Regions from separate parts of the Mesorhizobium sp. CNPSo 4661 genome, predicted to be linked through region 1. Evidence: predicted binding sites of a transcription regulator. Region 1 holds the regulator's gene; each other region holds the start of a gene.
The links. The regulator PhoB, encoded in region 1, activates phosphate uptake and scavenging genes when phosphate is short. The targets are predictions, from matches to a motif close to TGTCATNNANCTGTCAT.
Positions count from the first base shown of each region.

Region 2: a site for PhoB is predicted at 1,483-1,499, ahead of AC0YKC_RS11135 (acid phosphatase). Genes of this name have one in related genera too.
Region 3: a site for PhoB is predicted at 1,184-1,200, ahead of AC0YKC_RS12485 (PhoX family protein). Genes of this name have one in related genera too.

Region 1 covers NZ_JBWGIO010000005.1:153,660-156,932, forward strand. The annotation lists gene pstA (phosphate ABC transporter permease PstA) at 1-79, shown strand, start outside; gene pstB (phosphate ABC transporter ATP-binding protein PstB) at 76-879, shown strand; gene phoU (phosphate signaling complex protein PhoU) at 900-1,607, shown strand; gene phoB (phosphate regulon transcriptional regulator PhoB) at 1,624-2,313, shown strand; gene AC0YKC_RS09240 (ROK family protein) at 2,641-3,273, opposite strand, start outside.
Region 2 covers NZ_JBWGIO010000006.1:210,139-213,411, forward strand. The annotation lists gene AC0YKC_RS11125 (cytochrome b) at 1-518, shown strand, start outside; gene AC0YKC_RS11130 (cytochrome c1) at 546-1,403, shown strand; gene AC0YKC_RS11135 (acid phosphatase) at 1,544-2,239, shown strand; gene AC0YKC_RS11140 (adenine phosphoribosyltransferase) at 2,434-2,979, shown strand; gene AC0YKC_RS11145 (MaoC family dehydratase) at 3,135-3,273, opposite strand, start outside.
Region 3 covers NZ_JBWGIO010000007.1:165,913-169,185, reverse strand. The annotation lists gene AC0YKC_RS12495 (phosphatase PAP2 family protein) at 1-676, opposite strand, end outside; gene AC0YKC_RS12490 (hypothetical protein) at 691-1,029, opposite strand; gene AC0YKC_RS12485 (PhoX family protein) at 1,263-3,260, shown strand.

The DNA.
Region 1 (3,273 bases):
CGCACTCATAATCACCCTTACGGTTCTCGGGCTGAGCATCATCGCCCGCAGCCTGACCGGACGCAGAGAGGACAGATGAAACCGATGTTGTCCACCGACCTGAACGTAGCCGACACGACCGTCGAGAAGGCCAAGATCGAGGTCAAGAACCTCAATTTCTACTATGGCCAATCGAAGGCGCTGAAGGACATCAACCTGTCCTTGCCGGAGCGCAGCGTGACCGCCTTCATCGGCCCGTCGGGCTGCGGGAAGTCGACGCTGCTGCGCGTGCTCAACCGCATCTACGAGCTCTATCCGAAGCAGAGCGCCGAGGGCCAGGTACTGCTCGACGGCAAGAACATCCTCGACCGCTCGCAGGACCTCAACCTGCTGCGCACCAAGATCGGCATGGTGTTCCAGAAGCCGACGCCGTTCCCGATGTCGATCTACGAGAACATCGCCTTCGGCGTCAGGCTGTATGAGAAGATCAGCAAGGCCGAGATGGACAGCCGCGTCGAGTCGGCGCTGAAGCGCGCCGCGCTGTGGAACGAGGTCAAGGACAAGCTCAACGCCAGCGGCCTCAGCCTTTCCGGCGGCCAACAGCAGCGCCTGTGCATCGCCCGCACCGTGGCGGTGAAGCCCGAGGTCATCCTGCTCGACGAGCCGGCCTCGGCGCTCGATCCGCTGTCGACCGCCAAGATCGAGGAACTGATCGACGAGTTGCAGGCCGACTATACGATCGTCATCGTCACCCACAACATGCAGCAGGCGGCGCGCGTGTCGAGGCAGACGGCGTTCATGTATCTGGGCGAGCTGGTGGAGTTCGACCGGACCGAGAAGATCTTCACCTCGCCCCGCGAAAAGCGCACGCAGGACTACATCACCGGCCGCTTCGGCTGAGTTCATACGAGGACATCATCATGGCCGAACATACCGTCGCCTCCTTCGACGAGGATCTGAGGCAGATCAGCCGGCTTATCAACGACATGGGCGATCTGGCCGGCTCCATGGTCGGCGGCGCGACCAGGGCCCTGCTCGAAACCGACAATGCGCTGGCGCAGCGCGTCGTCTCCGACGACGCCATCATGGACGCGCGCCAGCGCGAGCTTGACGACCGCGCCATCACGCTGATCGCCAAGCGGCAGCCGATGGCGGACGACCTGCGCAACGTTGTCGGCTCGATCCGCATGGCGGGCGATCTCGAACGCATCGGCGATCTTGCCAAGAACATCGCCAAGCGCGTTGGCGCGGTCGGCGTCAGCACCGCGCCGCGCGACCTCACGCATTCGATCGATTCCATGGCGCAGCTGGTGCTGATCCAGGTCCAGGCCGTGACCCAGGAATATATGGTGGGCGACGCCACTGCGCTGGCCAAGCTGCGCAACGACGACGAGCGCATCGACGTCAAATACACGTCCGTCTTCCGCGAGCTGTTGACCTACATGATGGAAGATCCGCGCAACATCACCGCTTGCACGCATCTTCTGTTCTGCGCCAAGAATCTCGAGCGCATCGGCGACCATGTGACCAACATCGCCGAGAACGCCTATTATGTGCTCACCGGTACGCAATTGCCCGCCAACCGTCCCAAGCAGGACGAGACGGCAATGTCGGCGCCGGCGGCCTGACGAGAAGGTTACCCCGATGATCGCGCCACGCATCATGGTGGTGGAGGATGAGGAGCCGCTGGGGGTGCTGCTCCGCTACAATCTCGAATCCGAGGGTTACCAGGTGGAAGTGGTGACCCGCGGCGACGAGGCCGAAATCCGCCTTCAGGAAAACGTTCCCGACCTGCTCGTGCTCGACTGGATGGTGCCGGCGGTTTCCGGCATCGAGCTCTGCCGGCGCCTCAGGATGCGGCCCGAGACCGAGCGGCTGCCGATCATCATGCTGACGGCGCGGGGCGAGGAAAGCGACCGCGTGCGCGGGCTCTCGACCGGCGCCGACGACTACCTGGTCAAGCCGTTCTCGACGCCGGAATTCATGGCGCGCGTCAAGGCGCTGCTGCGCCGCGCCAAGCCGGAGGTGCTGTCCAGCGTGCTCAAGGTCGGCGACATCGTGCTCGACCGCGAGTCGCATCGCGTCTACCGCAAGAAGAGCGAGATAAGGCTCGGCCCGACCGAGTTCCGCCTGCTCGAATTCATGATGCGGCATCCTGGCCGCGTGTTCTCGCGCAGCCAACTGCTCGACAATGTCTGGGGCGAGACGATCTATATCGACGAGCGCACGGTGGACGTCCATGTCGGCCGCTTGCGCAAGGCGGTCAACAACGGCCGCATGCCCGACGTCATCCGAACCATTCGCGGGGCGGGTTACGCGATCAGGGAGGATTAGGGATAGGGCGCGGAAGCGCTGACGGCTCCGCTCCCGGCATCTGCGATGGTGATTAGCCGAGACGCTTCTAGCGTCGTCATCCACGGGCGGAGCAAGGAGCGTAGCGACGCAGCGCAGACCCGAGGATCCATTCCGTGACTTCGACGTGCCGGGGCGGTGCAGAATTCTGCTCCGCTGCGCCTACGATCGAAGTAACGGCATGGATTCCAGGGTCTTCGCGACGGAGCTTCGCTCCTGCTTCGCCCTGGAATGACGAAGCTGCGGGGCCATCGCTAATCTCAAGCGTCTGCTGCTGTCCTCAGCGACCAGCGGTCACTTCAAAGCCGCTCAGGCCACGTTTTTTCCGCTGCCCGCTCTTGCCTGCATGCCCGGCGCGAAAATCTCCTGGTCGACGAAGGTCAGCGCGCGCATGGCGCAGCCTTCGCGGATCAGCGGCAGCTCGTTAGGCTCGGTGTCGAAGGAGATCGATTCCGAGTGCTGGCCGCCCGCGGTCTGGGCGATCGCCGCCCTTAGCGCCGGCTCGATCAGGTCGAAGGCGGCCGCGCTGACGCCGACCATGGCCACGGGCGCCGGGTCGATGAGGGCGAACAGGCTGCCGAGACCGAAACCAAGCGCCTCGCCGGCCCGACGGTAAGCCTCCCGCTCGGGGCCGTCCTTCTCGCGCGCCTTGGCGGCGAGGGCTCGCATGTCGGCGTCGCCGACGTCGACCGGCTCGGCGTCCTCGCTCATTTTCATGGCGCTGCGCCAGATCGCGTAATTGCCGGCATAGGCCTCGACGCAGCCGCGCCGGCCGCAGCGGCAAAGCGCGCCGCCCGGGCGGTGGATCATGTGGCCGAATTCGCCGCCCGAGGAATGCGTGCCGGTGAACAGCGCGCCCTTCAGCACCAGACCCATGCCGATGCCGTGCGACAGGAGGATGGCGATGAAGTCGTCGCGATAGCGCTCGGGGTCGCGCCATTG
Region 2 (3,273 bases), on a different contig from region 1:
TCTACCTGCCGAATTATCTCGGCCATGCCGACAACTATATCGTCGCCAACCCGCTGAAGACGCCGGCCCACATCGTTCCGGAATGGTACTTCCTGCCGTTCTACGCGATCCTGCGCGCCATCACCTTCAACGTCGGGCCGATCAACTCCAAACTCGGCGGCGTGCTGTGCATGTTCGGCGCCATCGCCATGCTGTTCCTGGTGCCGTGGCTCGATACCTCCAAGGTGCGCTCGGCAGTGTACCGCCCGTGGTACAAGCTGTTCTTCTGGCTGTTCGTGGCCGACGCCATCCTGCTTGGCTGGCTTGGCTCGCAGCCGGCGGAAGGCGCTTATGTGTTCATGGCGCAGATGGCCACGCTCTTCTACTTCGCCTTCTTCCTGATCATCATGCCGGTGCTCGGCCTGATCGAGACGCCGCGCAGGCTGCCGAACTCGATCACCGAGGCGGTGCTGGAGAAGAACAAAGGCGGCAGCGGGCATCCGGCGGGCGCTACGGCCGCACCACAGACCAAGGGCTGAGCGGTAGAGAATCTAAGGGGATTTGGCATGAAGAAGATTCTCACCTCGCTGGCGCTGATCGGCCTTGTGGCTGCCGGCACCGCGGCAATAGCCGCTGAAGAGGAACACAACGCGGCCGCGCCGACGCATTTCCCGATCAACGAGCCGAAGGAAATGAGCTGGAGCTTCACCGGCCCGTTCGGAACCTATGACAAGGCGCAGCTGCAGCGCGGCCTCAAGGTTTATAAGGAAGTCTGCTCGGCCTGCCATTCGATGAATCTGGTGGCGTTCCGCACGCTGTCGGACCTCGGCTATTCCGAGGCCCAGATCAAGTCGCTGGCCGCGAGCTACACGATCCATGACGGCCCCAACGATGCCGGCGACATGTTCGATCGTCCCGGCAAGCCGTCGGACCATTTCCCGGCGCCGTTCCCGAATGTAGAGGCCGCGGCAGCTGCCAATGGCGGGGCCGCTCCGCCGGACATGTCGCTGCTCGCCAAGGCGCGCGGCGTCGAGCGCGGTTTTCCGCAGTTCGTCTTCGACATCTTCACCCAGTATGATGCGGGTGGCCCGGACTACATCCACTCGCTGCTGACCGGCTACGATCAGACGCCGCCCGCCGGCATGGTCATCCCGGAAGGCACGCACTACAATCCGTATTTCATGTCGGGCGTGTCGCTGAAGATGCCGAAGCCGCTCTCCGACGGTCAGGTGACTTATGACGACGGCGCGCCGCAGACAGTCGATCAGTATTCTCGCGATGTGGCGAGCTTCCTGGCATGGGCGGCAGAGCCGCATATGGAAGACCGCAAGAAGACCGGCTTCCGCGTGCTGGCGTTCCTGCTGCTGTTCGGCGCATTGATCTACATGACCAAGCGCCGCGTGTGGGCCGACGTGGCGCACTGAGGCGCTATCGACCGCACGCAATCCAAGAAGGGCGCCGCAAGGCGCCCTTCTTGCATTTCGGCATGCGTAAACCGGACCATGTCACATGGCCGTCATCGCGGGCGGTGATCCTGCCTTGCCCTCATCAAAGGATCACACCCATGAGAGGATACGTCTCGCTCGCTGCCGGCTTCCTGCTGCTCGTCACTGGATACGCCGCCCATGCTGACGAAGCCCAGCCTTTCGTCACCAACAAGGACATCGACCTGACGATGATCCTGCCGCCGCCGCCAGCCAATGATTCGGCGGAAACCAAAGCCGAGCTCGGCGAGGTGCTGACGTTGCAGGTGACGCGCACGCCGGAAATGGAAAAGCGCGCCATCGCCGATGCCGAAGAGAATGTCTGGCGCTTCGCGGATGTCATGGGGCCGAAGTTCAACAAGGAAACGCTGCCGAAGTTCAGCGCCTTCTTCGATCGCGTCGTGGCGACCGAAGGCGCCGTCGTCGATCCGGCCAAGGATGTCTGGAAGCGTCCGCGCCCACATCAGCTCAGCGACCTGGTCAAGCCGGTCGTCAAGCTGTCGAGCTCCGGTTCCTGGCCGTCGGGTCATGCGACGGTCGGCACCATGATGGGCATCATCCTCGCCGACATGGTTCCGGAAAAGCGCGCTGAGATCATGGCGCGCGCGGCCGAATATGCCCATAACCGCGTGGTCGGCGGCATCCACTATCCGTCCGATATCGAGATGGGCAAGATTTCCGGCAGCGTCATTGCCGCGGTCCTGCTCAACCGCCCCGATTTCAAGGCCGAATACGAAGTGGCGCGCTCCGAGTTGCGCTCGGATCTCGGCATGTAGTCGCGGCGATCTCGTCTGCTTTTCGAAGGGCGCCTTCGCAGGCGCCCTTTTCATTATGGCCGAGGCCGTTCAGGGGCTGATCCTTTGCCGGATGTGCTTGTCTCTGGCGTAACATCGCGGTAGCCCTTGTCGGTCGCGTCGGCAGCAATGGCCGACGCCGTCAAATCCGACAGCCGGACACGCGGAAAGCCTCGATGAAATCCTCCCTCGAAGACACGCTGCTTGCGGCCATCCGCACCATTCCGGATTACCCCAGGCCCGGCATCCTGTTTCGCGACATCACCACGCTGCTCGGCAATGCGCGCGCCTTTCGCCGCGCCATCGACGAGCTGGTGCATCCCTATGCCGGGCTGAAGATCGACAAGATCGCCGGCATCGAGGCGCGCGGCTTCATCCTGGGCGGCGCCGTGGCGCACCAGCTTTCGGCGGGCTTCGTGCCGATCCGCAAGAAGGGCAAGCTGCCTTATGAGACGGTGCGGGTGGCCTACAGCCTCGAATACGGGCTGGACGAGATGGAGATGCACAAGGACGGCGTCTCGCCGGGCGAGAAGGTGATCGTGGTCGACGACCTGATTGCCACCGGCGGCACGGCGGAAGCGGCGGTGAAGCTGCTCAGGCAGATCGGCGCCGACATCGTCGCGGCCTGCTTCGTCATCGACCTGCCGGACCTCGGCGGCCGCAAGAAGCTGGAAGCGCTCGACGTGCCGGTCAGGACGCTGATCGGGTTCGAGGGGCATTAGTCGGTGGTGAGTAGTGAATAGTGAATAGTGAATAGTGAATAGTGAATAGTGAATAGTGAATAGTGAATAGTGAATGGCTATTCGATGATAAGCGTCGAATTTATCCGCGCACACTACACACTACACACTACTCACCATTCACCATTCACCATTCACTACTCCACCTTCACCAGCACGGCGCTGTCGAACTCGATGACCTTGTCGCCGGTCGAATCGGAGGCCTCGCAGCGCAGCGTGAGCAGGTTCCAGCCCGGACGCCCGGCAAGCGGGCGGTGGGCCAAGGCGGTGCGCGTG
Region 3 (3,273 bases), on a different contig from region 1:
GCCGCTGCAGCATGCGCGCCGCGAGCCAGCACAGCATGGCCCAGGCAAAGCCCGCGCACCAGCCGGCAAGCACGTCGGACGGCCAGTGCACGCCGAGATAGACGCGGCTGGTGCCGACCAGCACCGTGGTGAGGACGGCAAGGCCAAGCACGAAGACTTTCGACCTGCGGTCCGGCAGGAAGCGGGCCGCCAGCGAGCCGAGGGTCAGATAGGTCACCGCCGACAGCATGGCGTGCCCGCTTGGAAAGGACAGCGACGTCTCGGTGACGAGATGCGAGACGAGGTCGGGGCGCGGCCGGTCGACCTCGAGCTTGAGCAGGCTGGAAAGCACCTGCCCGCCCGCTACGGCCGCGAACATGAACAGGGCTGTCGCCGGTCTGCGGATCAAGAGCAGATAGACGATCGTCGCCGTTGTGATCAGCACCAGCACAACGGTGCTGCCCAGCGCGGTGATGTCGCGCACCGCGCCCTCCAGCCAGGGCGGGCCGATCGGGCTGTCCGGCTGCCCGGCGTGGCGGAAGGCAAGCAGGATTTCCGTATCGAAGGCATGCGGGGTCGTGGCGCGCGCCACTTCCATCAATTCCTCGAAGCCCCACAGACAGCCGGCGATGACCAGCCCGGCCAAGAGCAGGGGGAATTCTATCTTTGCAAGCAGCGCGCCGGAGGATGATTTCATCGGAGGCTCAAACGTCAGAGCTTCTGCATATAGGGCCCGAGCGTGATCAGGGCGACGGCGGCGATCGCCAGCACCATGCCGGTTGCCTGCAAAGCGTTTAGCCGTTCGCCGAAAAAAGCGAGCGCCACGACATTGACCGCGACAAGCTGGATCACCGCCGACAGGCTGAACGACACCGACATGCCGAACTCGCGCACTAGCCGCAGCATGATCAGATTGCCGGCCGTGTAGAGCGCCAATGTCAAAAGCAATTTGGCAAGGCTCGGTGCCATCCCCCATTGCTTGGCCGCCATCGCCGCCAGCAGGAACATCACCGTCGAAATGCCGAGCTGCGCCAGTCCCCAGAAACTCACTTGCCGTCCCTTCTTGAACGCCGTCGCCGCGCCGGCCGCCGCCCTTGTTTCCGAAGCGGGCGAAGCCGTCAAGCTGATCGCGGCGAAGCCTCCTTCTCCCGTATAGTGACGGCGAGAAAGCGGCCGGCATCGACAGCTTGGCAAATCACGGCCATGTCACGAAAATGTGATCGGCGCGCTTTAGGGGTCGAAAGGTCAAATCCCCAGCCACCTCAAGAAGCCAGAGGAACAACATGACCGTGACCCCTGAGACCCGTTTCCGCACCAGCCAGCTCGAGGAAAATGACGGCCCGCCCGTCAACCCGACCGACAACCGCACCATGGGCGAGATCATCGCCGCGCGTTTCTCGCGCCGCGGCTTCCTCATGGGTTCGCTGGCCGTCTCGGCCATCGCCGCCACCGTCAGCCCGCTGGCCCTGGTCGCCGCCGACGAGGCGCGCGCTGCCGAAGGCTCGGCCTTCAAATTCGACGAGCTCGAGGCCGGCATCGACGACAAGCACCATGTCGCGCCGGGCTATGACGCCGACGTGCTGTTGCGCTGGGGCGATCCGCTCTTCGCCGACTCGCCGGAGTTCGATCCGACAAAACAGTCGGCCGAGGCACAGGCCAGGCAGTTCGGCTACAACAACGACTATGTCGGCTATATCCCGATCGACGGCTCGGCCGAGCACGGCCTTTTGGTCGTCAACCACGAATACACCAACCCGCATCTGATGTTCCCCGGCATCGTTTCGGTCGTCGAGAAGGACGGGAAGAAGAAGGCCGAGGTCGCACCGCTTTCGAAGCAGCAGGTCGATGTCGAGATGGCCGCGCATGGCGGCACCATCGTCGAGATCCGCAAGCAGGACGGCAAGTGGCAGGTGGTGCGCGACGGCAAGCTCAACCGCCGCATCACCTCCAACACCGAAATGGCGCTGTCGGGCCCGGCCGCCGGGCACGAGCGCCTCAAGACCAATGCCGATCCGTCCGGCGCCAAGGTGATCGGCACGCTCAACAATTGCGCCGGCGGCGTCACGCCCTGGGGCACCTATGTGATGGCCGAGGAGAACATCCACGGCTACTTTTCCGGCGACCTGCCAGCGGGCCACAAGGAGGCCGCCAACTACAAGCGCCTCGGCATTCCGGAAGGCGCTTACGAGTGGGGCGCGCATTACGATCGCTTCAACCTCGCCAGGGAGCCGAACGAGCCGAACCGGTTCGGCTGGATCGTCGAGGTCGACGTCAACGATCCCAACTCCGTGCCGCGGAAGCGCACCGCCATGGGCCGTTTCAAGCATGAGGGCGCCGAATCGATCGTCGCCAGGGACGGCCGCGTCGTCTTCTATCTCGGCGACGACGAGCGCTTCGACTATGTCTACAAATTCGTCACCGCCGGTAAGTTCAATCCCGATGACCGCGCGGCTAACATGAACCTGCTCGACGACGGCACGCTGCATGTGGCGAAGTTCGCCGAGGACGGTTCGGTCGAATGGATGCCGATCGTCTTCGGTAAGGCGCCGCTGACGGCGGAGAACGGCTTTGCATCCCAGGCCGACGTGCTGATCGAGACGCGCCGCGCCGCCGACCTGCTCGGCGCCACCAAGATGGACCGGCCGGAGGATATCCAGCCCAATGCCGGCAACGGCAAGGTCTATGTCATGCTGACCAACAATTCCAAGCGCAAGGCCGAGCAGGTCGACGCCGCCAACCCGCGCGCCGACAACGCCTTCGGCCACATCATCGAGATTGTCGAGGATGGCGGCGACTTCGCCGCTGCCAAGGGCAAGTGGGAAGTGTTGTTGAAATGCGGCGACCCGTCGGTGGCCGATGTCGGCGCCACCTTCTCGACCGCGACCACCGCCCATGGCTGGTTCGGCATGCCGGACAATTGCGCCGTCGATTCCGCCGGGCGGCTGTGGGTCGCCACCGACGGCCAGGGCCCGAAGGCCACCGGCCGCACCGACGGCCTCTGGGCGGTCGACACCGAAGGCCCGGCGCGGGCGACCTCGAAACTGTTCTTCCGCGTGCCGATCGGCGCCGAAATGTGCGGCCCGCTCTTCGCGCCGGACGACCAGACGGCTTTCGTCGCCGTCCAGCATCCGGGCGACGGCGGCGAGGACTGGGACGGCTTTGGCCGTCCGTCCTACTACGAGGATCCGTCGACCCGCTGGCCGGACTTCAAGCCGGACATGCCGGTGCGGCCTTCGGTCGTCGCGATTACGAAGCAGGGCGGCGGCAAGATCGCGGTGTGAGTTGCTGCCGCAT